Regions from separate parts of the Rhizobium sp. A22-96 genome, predicted to be linked through region 1. Evidence: riboswitches for the same ligand, from Rfam matches in the RefSeq annotation. Region 1 holds a riboswitch; each other region holds the start of a gene.
What was found. Region 1 has a riboswitch for thiamine pyrophosphate ahead of thiM (hydroxyethylthiazole kinase). Riboswitches for the same ligand answer to the same signal wherever they lie in the genome.

Region 1 (3,273 bases):
GCGATGCCGCGCCAGACTATCGGCGACAGCCTCCGCGATCGCCGCATTGGCGATCATGCCGATCTTGACGGCATCGACGCGTATGTCGGCGAAGATCGCGGCGATCTGATCAGCAACGAATTGCGGCGGCACGGGATGGACGCCGGTAACGCCCTGCGTGTTCTGGGCCGTCAATGCTGTGAGAACGGCCATGCCGTAGACGCCGCGCGCCGAGAAGGCCTTCAGATCGGCCTGAATACCCGCTCCGCCGGAGGGGTCGGAGCCGGCGATGGAGAGGACGTTGCGGATCATCTGCGCGCTTCCTTGATGGCTTGAGCAATAAGGACTGTTGCGGCCTCGGGGTCGGGTTTGCCGCAGATCGCCGAGACGACGGCTAGTCCGTCTGCACCGGCCGCAAGGGCAGCAGCAACGTGCTCAGCTTTCAGCCCGCCGATGGCGACCGTGGGAACCGGGCAAAGCTGGATGATGCGGGCAAGGCCGTCAAAGCCGATTGGGTGCTTGTGGTCGGGTTTGGTCGGTGTCGCAAAGACGGGGCCGACACCGACATAGTCGACGACATCAGCATCGATGGCCGAGGCGAGAGCTTCCGTCTCCACCGAGAGGCCGAGAATCATCTCCGGCCCGACCCGGCGGCGGGCCTCGCTGGCATCCAGATCTTCCTGGCCGATATGCAGGCCATCGGCACCAATGGCGATGGCAGCCTCGACATCGTCGTTGACAATAAGAAGAGCATTGCTGCCGGCCAGCGCTTGCTTGAGGGCAAGGCCGGTCTCGATCATGGCTGCGGTCGAAGCATGCTTGTCGCGTAATTGCACGATGGTCGCGCCGCCAGCGACTGCGGCACGCGCAGTTTCGACCATGCCGATATCGGCGCAGAGTACGGGGTCGAGAACCAGATAGAGTGAGAGATCGAAGTTCTTCATGCCGTCAAAATCCTGGCTTTGGCAGAAAGCGTTTCCACATCAAGGGCGGTCAGCGCATCGAGGAAGCGCCAGGAGAAGGAGCCGGCGCCATCGGCCGCCGCTCCTGCCTGCTCTCCGGCAACCGCAAAGACGGCAAGCGCCGCCACCGTTGCGTCGAAAGGATTGTCGGGCGTGGCCGCCGCGAAAGCCCCGACAAGGCAGGTCAGCGAGCAGCCGAGTGCGGTGACCTGCGGCATGAGTGGCGATCCGCCTTCTACGCGCCGCGCCTTCTGCCCGTCAGTGACGAAATCGGTGACGCCGGTTACGGCAACCACGCAGCCGTGCGTTTGAGCGAGTTGTCTTGCCGCATCCTCGGCCAGTTCAACGGGATCGCGGCTATCGACGCCTTGGCCGCGGCTGGCGCCACCGGCAAGCGCGATGATTTCCGAGGCATTGCCACGGATGATCGTCGGCTGCAGCTCCAGTAATTGCGCAACCGCCTTGCGCCGGAACGAGGTTGCGTAGTGCGCGACCGGATCGAGGACCCATGGCTTGCCGACCTTTCCCGCCGATTGCGCGGCTGAAAGCATGCCGGCGAGCCATCCCGCCGACAAGGTACCGATGTTGATGGTCAGCGCACCGGAAATTGCGGCAAATTCGGCCGCCTCTTCCTCTGCGTGAACCATGGCAGGCGACGCGCCGGCCGCGAGCATCACATTGGCGGCGATGTTCATTGCCACGAAATTGGTGATGCATTGCACCAGCGGCGGGTTCGCCCGCATGGCGCCGAGCAGAGTGGCGGGATTGGTATGGTCTTGCATATCGCCCTTTCAGGCGGGCGAGACGCGAGGGGCGGCATAGGAAACTGCAAAGCCCCGAGCGACTCCCTCCGCCAGCATGATCTGGTTCAGGTTCAAAGGGTGCTTCTCAGCCCGCTGAACAGCGGACGCCCCTGTCTCTCAATCCGCTTGTTTTCGCAGACAAAGGCGGCCCTGTCATCAGCAAATCGCAAACCAGGGCAGGCGGCGTCTCGATCGCACGCCCAAACCCTCCGGCAATCCATGCATCAGTTGCATGGGTGCAGTGCCACCTTGGCGCTGCAAAAGGGCAGGGGTTTGCACTATATGTTTGTCATCGAAGCGAACGAAGCGCCAAGCACGGCAGCTCAGCTTCGAATACCCAAGGAAAGGGGATCATCATGAACGTAGCACGCTCTTTCAATAACTGGCGCAAGTATCGTCAGACGGTTGCCGAACTGGGTCGCATGTCCACGCGCGAACTGCATGACCTCGGTATCGATCGCGGCGAAATCCGCAATGTCGCCCGCGCAGCCATTGCCGGCTAATAGTCCGACGACTGAATTTAGAGCCGTATTTCCTGGCGCCTGCTTCCTCCCGAGCAGGCGCTTTTGTTTTGTCCGCAAGGCAGCCGCGCGCTGCGCCGTCTGCCGAAAAAATGCACGACCCCAGCCTTAAGCTTTTCGCATAGCGCATAACTGCCCTGCAAAGAAATGCCTATGAACTGAGCAAAAGACTGGTATCTTCTACTCATCGAAGCGATGCACCTCCTCCCGCATCCCTTCGCTCTGCAGACGCCCTACTCCTCCTCCCAAGGGTCGTCTGCGCGAACAGCGCCACTCCTCCTCCCGCGCGCTGTTCATTATTGCCGAAAGCCTGCCGCACCTCCTCCCGCGGCAGGCTTTTTTCGTTTTATCCGGCACCATCCCAAAAGCGGCTCGCGCTCCTCTCGCAAAAATGAATTGCCGCTACTATGTGCGACTGACGTAGCGCGCTACATCGATGATCACGCCCAATCTGATTCACTGAAAATGAGAGGATGCCCATGACCGGTTCTGCCGAATACACGCCCCCTAAAGTCTGGACCTGGAACAAGGCGAATGGCGGCCAGTTCGCCAATATCAACCGGCCGATCGCCGGGCCTACCCATGAAAAGGAACTGCCTGTGGGACGCCATCCCCTGCAGCTTTATTCGCTGGGCACGCCAAATGGTGTGAAGGTCACCATCATGCTTGAAGAACTGCTGGCGCTTGGCCATAGCGGCGCGGAGTATGACGCCTGGCTGATCAAGATCGGCGATGGCGACCAGTTCGGCAGCGGCTTTGTCGACGTCAATCCCAACTCCAAGATCCCGGCCTTGCTGGATCGCAGCGGCCCCAAGCCGATCCGTGTGTTCGAATCGGGATCGATCCTGACCTATCTCGCCGAAAAGTTCGGCGCCTTCCTGCCGACCGAGCAGCCGGCGCGCGCCGAATGCCTGTCCTGGCTGTTCTGGCAGATGGGCAGCGCACCCTATCTCGGCGGTGGCTTCGGCCATTTCTTCGCCTATGCACCGACGAAGATAGAATATGCGA
Region 2 (3,273 bases), on a different contig from region 1:
CGTGGGCTCCGCCGTCTGTGGCCTTGCCGTGTCGATGAACACGTTGATCGCCGCCCGTGTGTTGCAGGGCTTCGGCGGCGGCGGCATCATGGTGTCGATCTTCGCCGTCAATGCCGACCTGTTCGAACCGCGCGAACGCGCCCGCTATCAGAGCTATTCAAGCCTCGTGCTGATGGCGTCGGGTGCCATCGGCCCCGTTCTCGGCGGCACGATGAGCGATCTGTTCGGCTGGCGCTCGATCTTTCTCGTCAACGTCCCGATCGGCTTCGTCGTGCTGGCTGGTCTCGCCACCATGCTGCCCTATCGCAAGCCGAGCCGCCGGCCAAAGATCGATTATGCCGGCGCGCTGGTCCTTGCGCTGACGACCACAAGCATCGTGCTGGCCGCAGACGGCACCGAACTCTTCGGATCGCTGCTGTCGCCGCAATGTCTCGGAATCATCGCCTTCGGTGTTATCTGCGCGATTACCTGGGTCTTCATCGAACGCCGCGCGCCTGAGCCCATCGTTCCGATGACTCTCTTCCGCAATCCGACATTCGGTCTGCTTCTGATCATCTCGATCACCAGCGGTGCGGTTGCCATCGGCATGGTCAACTATTTCGCACTGTTCCTGCAGACGACAACGGGCCTGTCGCCTTCGATGGCCGGCCTGCTGTTCATCCTCCTGACCGGCGGCCTCGTCTGCGGCTCGCTTTCCGCCGGCCGGTTGATCGCGGCAAGGGGTCGCTACAAGCCCTTCGCGGTTGCCAGCGCCGCCTGCAGCACCATTGCATTCGCTTCGCTGGCCTTCGTCCATGCCGGCACCCCCATCGCCCTCATCGGCGGCCTGATGCTGCTGCACGGCATCGGCATCGGCCTTGCGCAGCAGGTGCCCGTCATCGGGGTACAGAACGCTGCGGGTGCCCGCGACATCGGCGCCGCCACCGGCGCCGTCACGCTGTCGCGCATGGGCGGCGCCTCGATCGCCATCTCCATCTACGGCGCCATCATCGCGGCCAAGCTCGGTAGTGTCGGTGTCTCGATCGCAGGTGTTTCCGACATCGAGGAACTGACGCCGAAGATGATGGCCGCCTTGCCGGAAGCCACGCGCGAGGCCGTCGCCAATGCCTATGCAGGCGCCTTCAGCCCGCTGTTCATGACGGCCGCCGGCATTTGCCTGCTCGGTCTTCTGACATCGCTGACATTGAAAAACGTGCAACTGCCCGGCACGACAAAGAAATTCGAAAGCACGGTTAGCGCCGAAGCTGCCGAATAGATCGCGCAGCCTGCAATCGACAGGGGAATCATTCCCCTTGTCATCCCTTCGTCACAAGGCTAAATCTGCCGACGCTCTAACGGGGTGCCTTATGTCCTTTCGGACATCTGGCTGAGAGGCTTTCACCAGCCAACCCGCGGAACCTGATCCGGCTAACACCGGCGGAGGGATTAGACGCGTGACGAAATCATAGCGCCCTTTTCCCCTTGACGACGAAACCAAAAGGAGGCGCTCTGATGCTCGACCGTTCACTATTGTCACTGCTCACCGGCCTGGCCCTTGCCGCCGGCGCAACATTTCTTTCCACGCAGCCCGCCGCAGCGGCCGACAAGACGCTGACCATCTACACCTATGAAAGCTTCACCGCCGATTGGGGTCCGGGCCCCAAGGTCAAGGCCGCTTTCGAAAAGACATGCGGCTGCACCGTCAATTACGTCAGCGTCACCGATGGCGTGGCGCTGCTCTCCCGCCTGAAGCTCGAAGGCGCCGGCACCAAGGCCGATGTGGTTCTTGGCCTCGACACCAACCTGGTCGACGAAGCCAAGGATACTGGCCTTTTCGACACCAGCGGCGTCGATACATCGGCCCTCAAGGTTCCCGGCGATTTCAAGGATGATGTCTTCGTGCCCTATGATTACGGCCATTTCGCCGTCATCTACGACACCCAGACCGTCAAGAACCCGCCGAAGAGCATGAAGGATCTCGTCGAGGGCGACCCCTCGCAGAAGATCGTCATCGAAGATCCGCGCACCTCGACGCCGGGCCTCGGCCTGCTGCTCTGGGTCAAATCGATCTACGGTGATAAATCAGCCGACGCATGGACCAAGCTCAAGGGCCGTATCCTAACCGTCACGCCCGGCTGGTCGGAAGCCTATGACCTCTTCACCAAAGGCGAAGCGCCGATGGTGCTGTCCTACACGACCTCGCCGGCCTATCACATGATCGAGGACAAGACGGAACGCTATCAGGCGGCCGCCTTCTCCGAGGGACATTACATCCAGATCGAAGTCGCCGGCCTCGTCAAGGCGTCTCCGAACAAGGACCTCGCCCGCGACTTCCTGAAGTTCATGGTCTCCACAGGCTTCCAGGACATCATCCCCACCAGCAACTGGATGATGCCGGCCGCCGCCACCTCCACGCCGCTGCCGGACGCCTTCGGCAAGCTGGTGGTGCCGACGAAGACCTTCCTGATGAGCCCGGACGTCGTCGAGAAGAACCGCAAGGCCTGGATCGACGAGTGGTTGACCGCCACCAGCACCAACTGATCTCTCACCCATGCTGACCGCATCCGAAAGAAAACGCGCCATTTCCGGCGGGGCATTCAGCCTCGCCGGCATCGCCCTTTTCGTCGCGATCGCCGTCGTCATCCTTCTTGCCGCCGGTATCGAGTCCGGCGGCGACACCACGCTTACCGATCCCTATCTGCTGCGGGTGCTTCGCTTCACCCTGCTGCAAGCGGCCTTATCGACGTTGCTCTCCATTCTCCTTGCCATCCCCGTCGCCCGCGCCCTGGCGCGCCAACCGCGCTTTCCGGGCCGGCTGTGGCTGATCCGGCTGATGGCCGTGCCTATGGGCCTGCCCGTCCTGATCGGTGCACTCGGCCTGCTCGGCATATGGGGACGCCAAGGATTGCTCAATCAGACGCTGTCAGCCCTCGGCCTGTCGCAGCCTGTCAGCATTTACGGCCTTGCCGGCATCCTGCTGGCGCATGTCTTCTTCAATATGCCGCTCGCCTGCCGGCTGATGCTGGCCGGGCTGGAGCGCGTTCCGGCGGAATACTGGCTCGTGGGCGGTGGGCTCGGCATGCGGCCGGCATCGATCTTCCGCTTCATCGAATGGCCGGTCCTGCGCGGTCTCATCCCCGGCATCGCCGGCCTGATCTTCATGCTCTGCGCCACCAGCTTCACGCTGGTGCTGATCCTCGGCGGTGGCCCCGCGGCAACGACACTCGAAGTGGCAATCTACCAGGCCCTGCGCTTCGATTTCGATCCCGGCCGCGCCGTGATGCTGTCACTGCT
Region 3 (3,273 bases), 490 kb from region 1:
CCCTCCTTCTGGGCCTCGGCGCGAATGTCGTGCGAAATCCGCATCGAGCAGAATTTCGGACCGCACATCGAGCAGAAATGCGCGACCTTGTGCGCTTCCTTCGGCAAGGTTTCGTCATGGAAGCTACGGGCCGTATCGGGATCGAGCGAGAGGTTGAACTGATCTTCCCAGCGGAATTCGAATCGCGCCCGCGACAGGGCATCGTCACGGAGCTGGGCGGCCGGATGTCCCTTGGCAAGATCGGCGGCATGGGCGGCGATCTTGTAGGTGATAACGCCGGTCTTGACGTCATTGCGATCGGGCAGGCCGAGATGTTCCTTCGGCGTGACATAGCAGAGCATCGCCGTGCCGAACCAGCCGATCATCGCAGCGCCTATGCCGGAGGTGATGTGATCGTAACCCGGCGCGATATCGGTCGTCAGCGGCCCGAGCGTATAGAAGGGTGCCTCGCCGCAGACCTTCAGCTGCTTGTCCATGTTTTCCTTGATCTTGTGCATCGGCACATGGCCGGGGCCTTCGATCATCACCTGGCAATCTTTGGCCCAGGCGATCTTGGTCAATTCGCCGAGGGTTTCCAGCTCGGCGAATTGCGCGGCGTCGTTGGCATCAGCGATCGAGCCGGGACGAAGGCCGTCGCCAAGCGAGAAGGAGACGTCGTAGGCGCGGCAGATGTCGCAGATCTCCTCGAAATGCTCGTAAAGGAAGCTCTCGCGGTGGTGATGGAGACACCACTTGGCCATGATCGAGCCGCCGCGCGAGACGATGCCGGTGACACGATTGACCGTTAGCGGGATGTAATGCAGCCGCACGCCGGCATGGATGGTGAAATAATCGACGCCCTGTTCGGCCTGTTCGATCAACGTGTCGCGATAGACCTCCCAGGTCAGGTCTTCGGCAATGCCGCTGACCTTTTCCAGCGCCTGATAGAGCGGCACGGTGCCGATCGGCAGCGGCGAATTGCGGATGATCCATTCGCGGATGTTGTGGATGTTGCGGCCGGTTGAGAGGTCCATGACGGTATCGGCGCCCCAGCGGGCGGCCCAGACCATCTTCTCGACCTCTTCCGCCATCGACGACGTGACGGCGGAATTGCCGATATTGGCGTTGATCTTCACCAGAAAGTTCCGACCGATGATCATCGGTTCGGCCTCGGGGTGGTTGATGTTGGCAGGGATGATCGACCGACCGGCAGCGACTTCCTGGCGGACGAATTCCGGCGTCACATGGTCTGGAATATGGGCACCGAAGCTCTCACCGTCGCGAATCAGGGCTTCGGCCTTTGCCTTGCGGCCGAGATTTTCGCGAATAGCGATGAATTCCATCTCCGGCGTGATAATGCCGGCCCGTGCATAGGCCAGCTGCGTGACGGCCTTGCCACCCGTGGCACGCAATGGCTGGCGTTTGGCGGGAAATTCCGGCGTCAGCCGATCGGCGCTGACGAAGCCATTGTCTTCGGGGCGGATGTGGCGACCCTCATAGGCTTCGACATCGCCGCGGGCGAGCACCCAGTCGCGCCGCAGCTGCGCGAGGCCTTGCTCGATAAGGATATCTGCGCCTTCGATCGTATAGGGGCCGGAGGAATCATAGACGACGACAGGCGGCTCGCCCGCGGTTGGATGAACGCTGATCTCGCGCATCGGGACGCGGATATCGGTGTGGATCTCCCCCGGAATGTAGATTTTCCGCGATGCCGGCAGCGGCCCGGTGGTAACGGTGGGGGTGAGGTTTTTTGCGGCAATGGTCATGGTTTGAGGCTCCAAGTGGTTGTTGGAGACCCAGTCAATCAGCCGGAATGATGAAAAGACGCCGGCATGGATTCCACGCGTGAATCCGAAGCCATCGAGCGCTTGCACCGTCCCTACGCCAGTATGAACTGGATCAGGTTCAACGGGTCACTGCGCCACAATCGACAGAGTCGTATTGTCCAGCAGTATCTCAGCCCCTTGCCGGGACCCCCCTGGTGAATGTCGAAAGGCTATGCTCTCTCTTCGGCTGCTGTCAACCCCGCAGCCATTGTCGTTCTTACGACCTCTTTCGCCACCCACAACTCAAGAGTGCGCGCAGCGGCTTTTCAGCTACACGGCAGGCACAAAGCCGAGAGTGGTTGTAATCTCGCGCCGGATCAGTAGCGGGGTGCGGTATTGCCGACGAAGCGATGAGGGCCGGTATGGTTCAGCTTGCTGGCCGTATCGAGCCAGATCTTGCCACCCAAGGCGCGCCAGCGGCGGCAGAAGGCGAAATCCTCGCTGAGATAAAGGCCGGTTTCTTCCTCGATCATGCATTCGAACAGCGCATATTGCGTACCCGGCGAAGCCTTGGTGCTCGGATAGGCATGGATGGCATTGTAGCGCAACCCTGGGTAGGATTCGCTCATCTGCTCCAGGACCGCGCGTTTGATGAGAAGCATGCCGGTGCCGGCATAGACGGCGCTGACGAAATCGCCGTCGCGTTCCGCATTTTGTCCCACCAGGGGCGTGCCGACATAGTGAAGAGCGGCTGCAGCAAGCGACGAGCCATCCTGCGAATTGATGCGGGCGGCGGTCTCCCAATCGTAATCCTTGATCGGATACATGGCGGCAACGACGTCCTTGTCGGCATCCAGCAGGCGCATGACCTGATCGGGCTCGAAACTGATGTCCGCATCGACGAAGAGCAGATGAGTCGCCGCAGTATCGTTGAGGAAGGATGACACCAGCGTGTTGCGGCTGCGGGTGATCAGCGCGTCATTGCCGAGCAGGGCGAGTGTCAGCTGAATGCCTGCCTGAGCGCCTCGCTGCATGAGCGAGAAGATGGATTGCATATAATCCTTGGTGACGAGACCGCCGAAACAGGGAGTCGCAATGAAGATCAGCCGATTCTCGGTCATTCGCAGTTGGTTCCTTTCCGGAAGTGCGATTCGCCAGAATCTAGGGAGATTCACTATTTCTGTGTGTACCGAATTGTTGAATTTTGTTTCTGAAAGTTTGCTGGATGTTGCTGGAGAGAGATTGTCGGCCGGCGTCGGCTCCAATGCCAATGGCTGTCAGTGGCCCATGGAATTTGAAGGCGCAGACCCGGTTTTGACGGCAAGGCCATCAGCCGGAGCCGCTATCTCGCTCCTTAAAGGCATGAATCGACGCGTTTCTGCCGTCAGCGGGCGAAACTCCTGTGCCCTATTGAGGGCAGTTGCATTTAGGCAACAGAGATCAAGACTAACGCTTGAAGCGGTTTCACATAATTGACAAACATACGGGCTGTTTGTAAGTCAAATACAGGACATAAGTTGTCTTACGG

Region 2: linked by a shared signal. The riboswitch ahead of thiB (thiamine ABC transporter substrate binding subunit) and the one ahead of thiM (hydroxyethylthiazole kinase) in region 1 are both predicted to bind thiamine pyrophosphate.
Region 3: linked by a shared signal. The riboswitch ahead of thiC (phosphomethylpyrimidine synthase ThiC) and the one ahead of thiM (hydroxyethylthiazole kinase) in region 1 are both predicted to bind thiamine pyrophosphate.

The regions. Positions count from the first base shown of each region.
Region 1 is NZ_JBNWDQ010000001.1:331,873-335,145, reverse strand. Features, by position in the region: gene thiD (bifunctional hydroxymethylpyrimidine kinase/phosphomethylpyrimidine kinase) at 1-291, opposite strand, end outside; gene thiE (thiamine phosphate synthase) at 288-923, opposite strand; gene thiM (hydroxyethylthiazole kinase) at 920-1,723, opposite strand; TPP riboswitch at 1,770-1,866, opposite strand; gene ACQZ6F_RS01465 (DUF1127 domain-containing protein) at 2,101-2,247, shown strand; gene yghU (glutathione-dependent disulfide-bond oxidoreductase) at 2,745-3,273, shown strand, end outside.
Region 2 is NZ_JBNWDQ010000004.1:262,036-265,308, reverse strand. Features, by position in the region: gene ACQZ6F_RS19565 (MDR family MFS transporter) at 1-1,255, shown strand, start outside; TPP riboswitch at 1,326-1,442, shown strand; gene thiB (thiamine ABC transporter substrate binding subunit) at 1,492-2,520, shown strand; gene thiP (thiamine/thiamine pyrophosphate ABC transporter permease ThiP) at 2,531-3,273, shown strand, end outside.
Region 3 is NZ_JBNWDQ010000001.1:825,973-829,245, reverse strand. Features, by position in the region: gene thiC (phosphomethylpyrimidine synthase ThiC) at 1-1,745, opposite strand, end outside; TPP riboswitch at 1,838-1,969, opposite strand; gene ACQZ6F_RS03735 (hypothetical protein) at 2,123-2,866, opposite strand.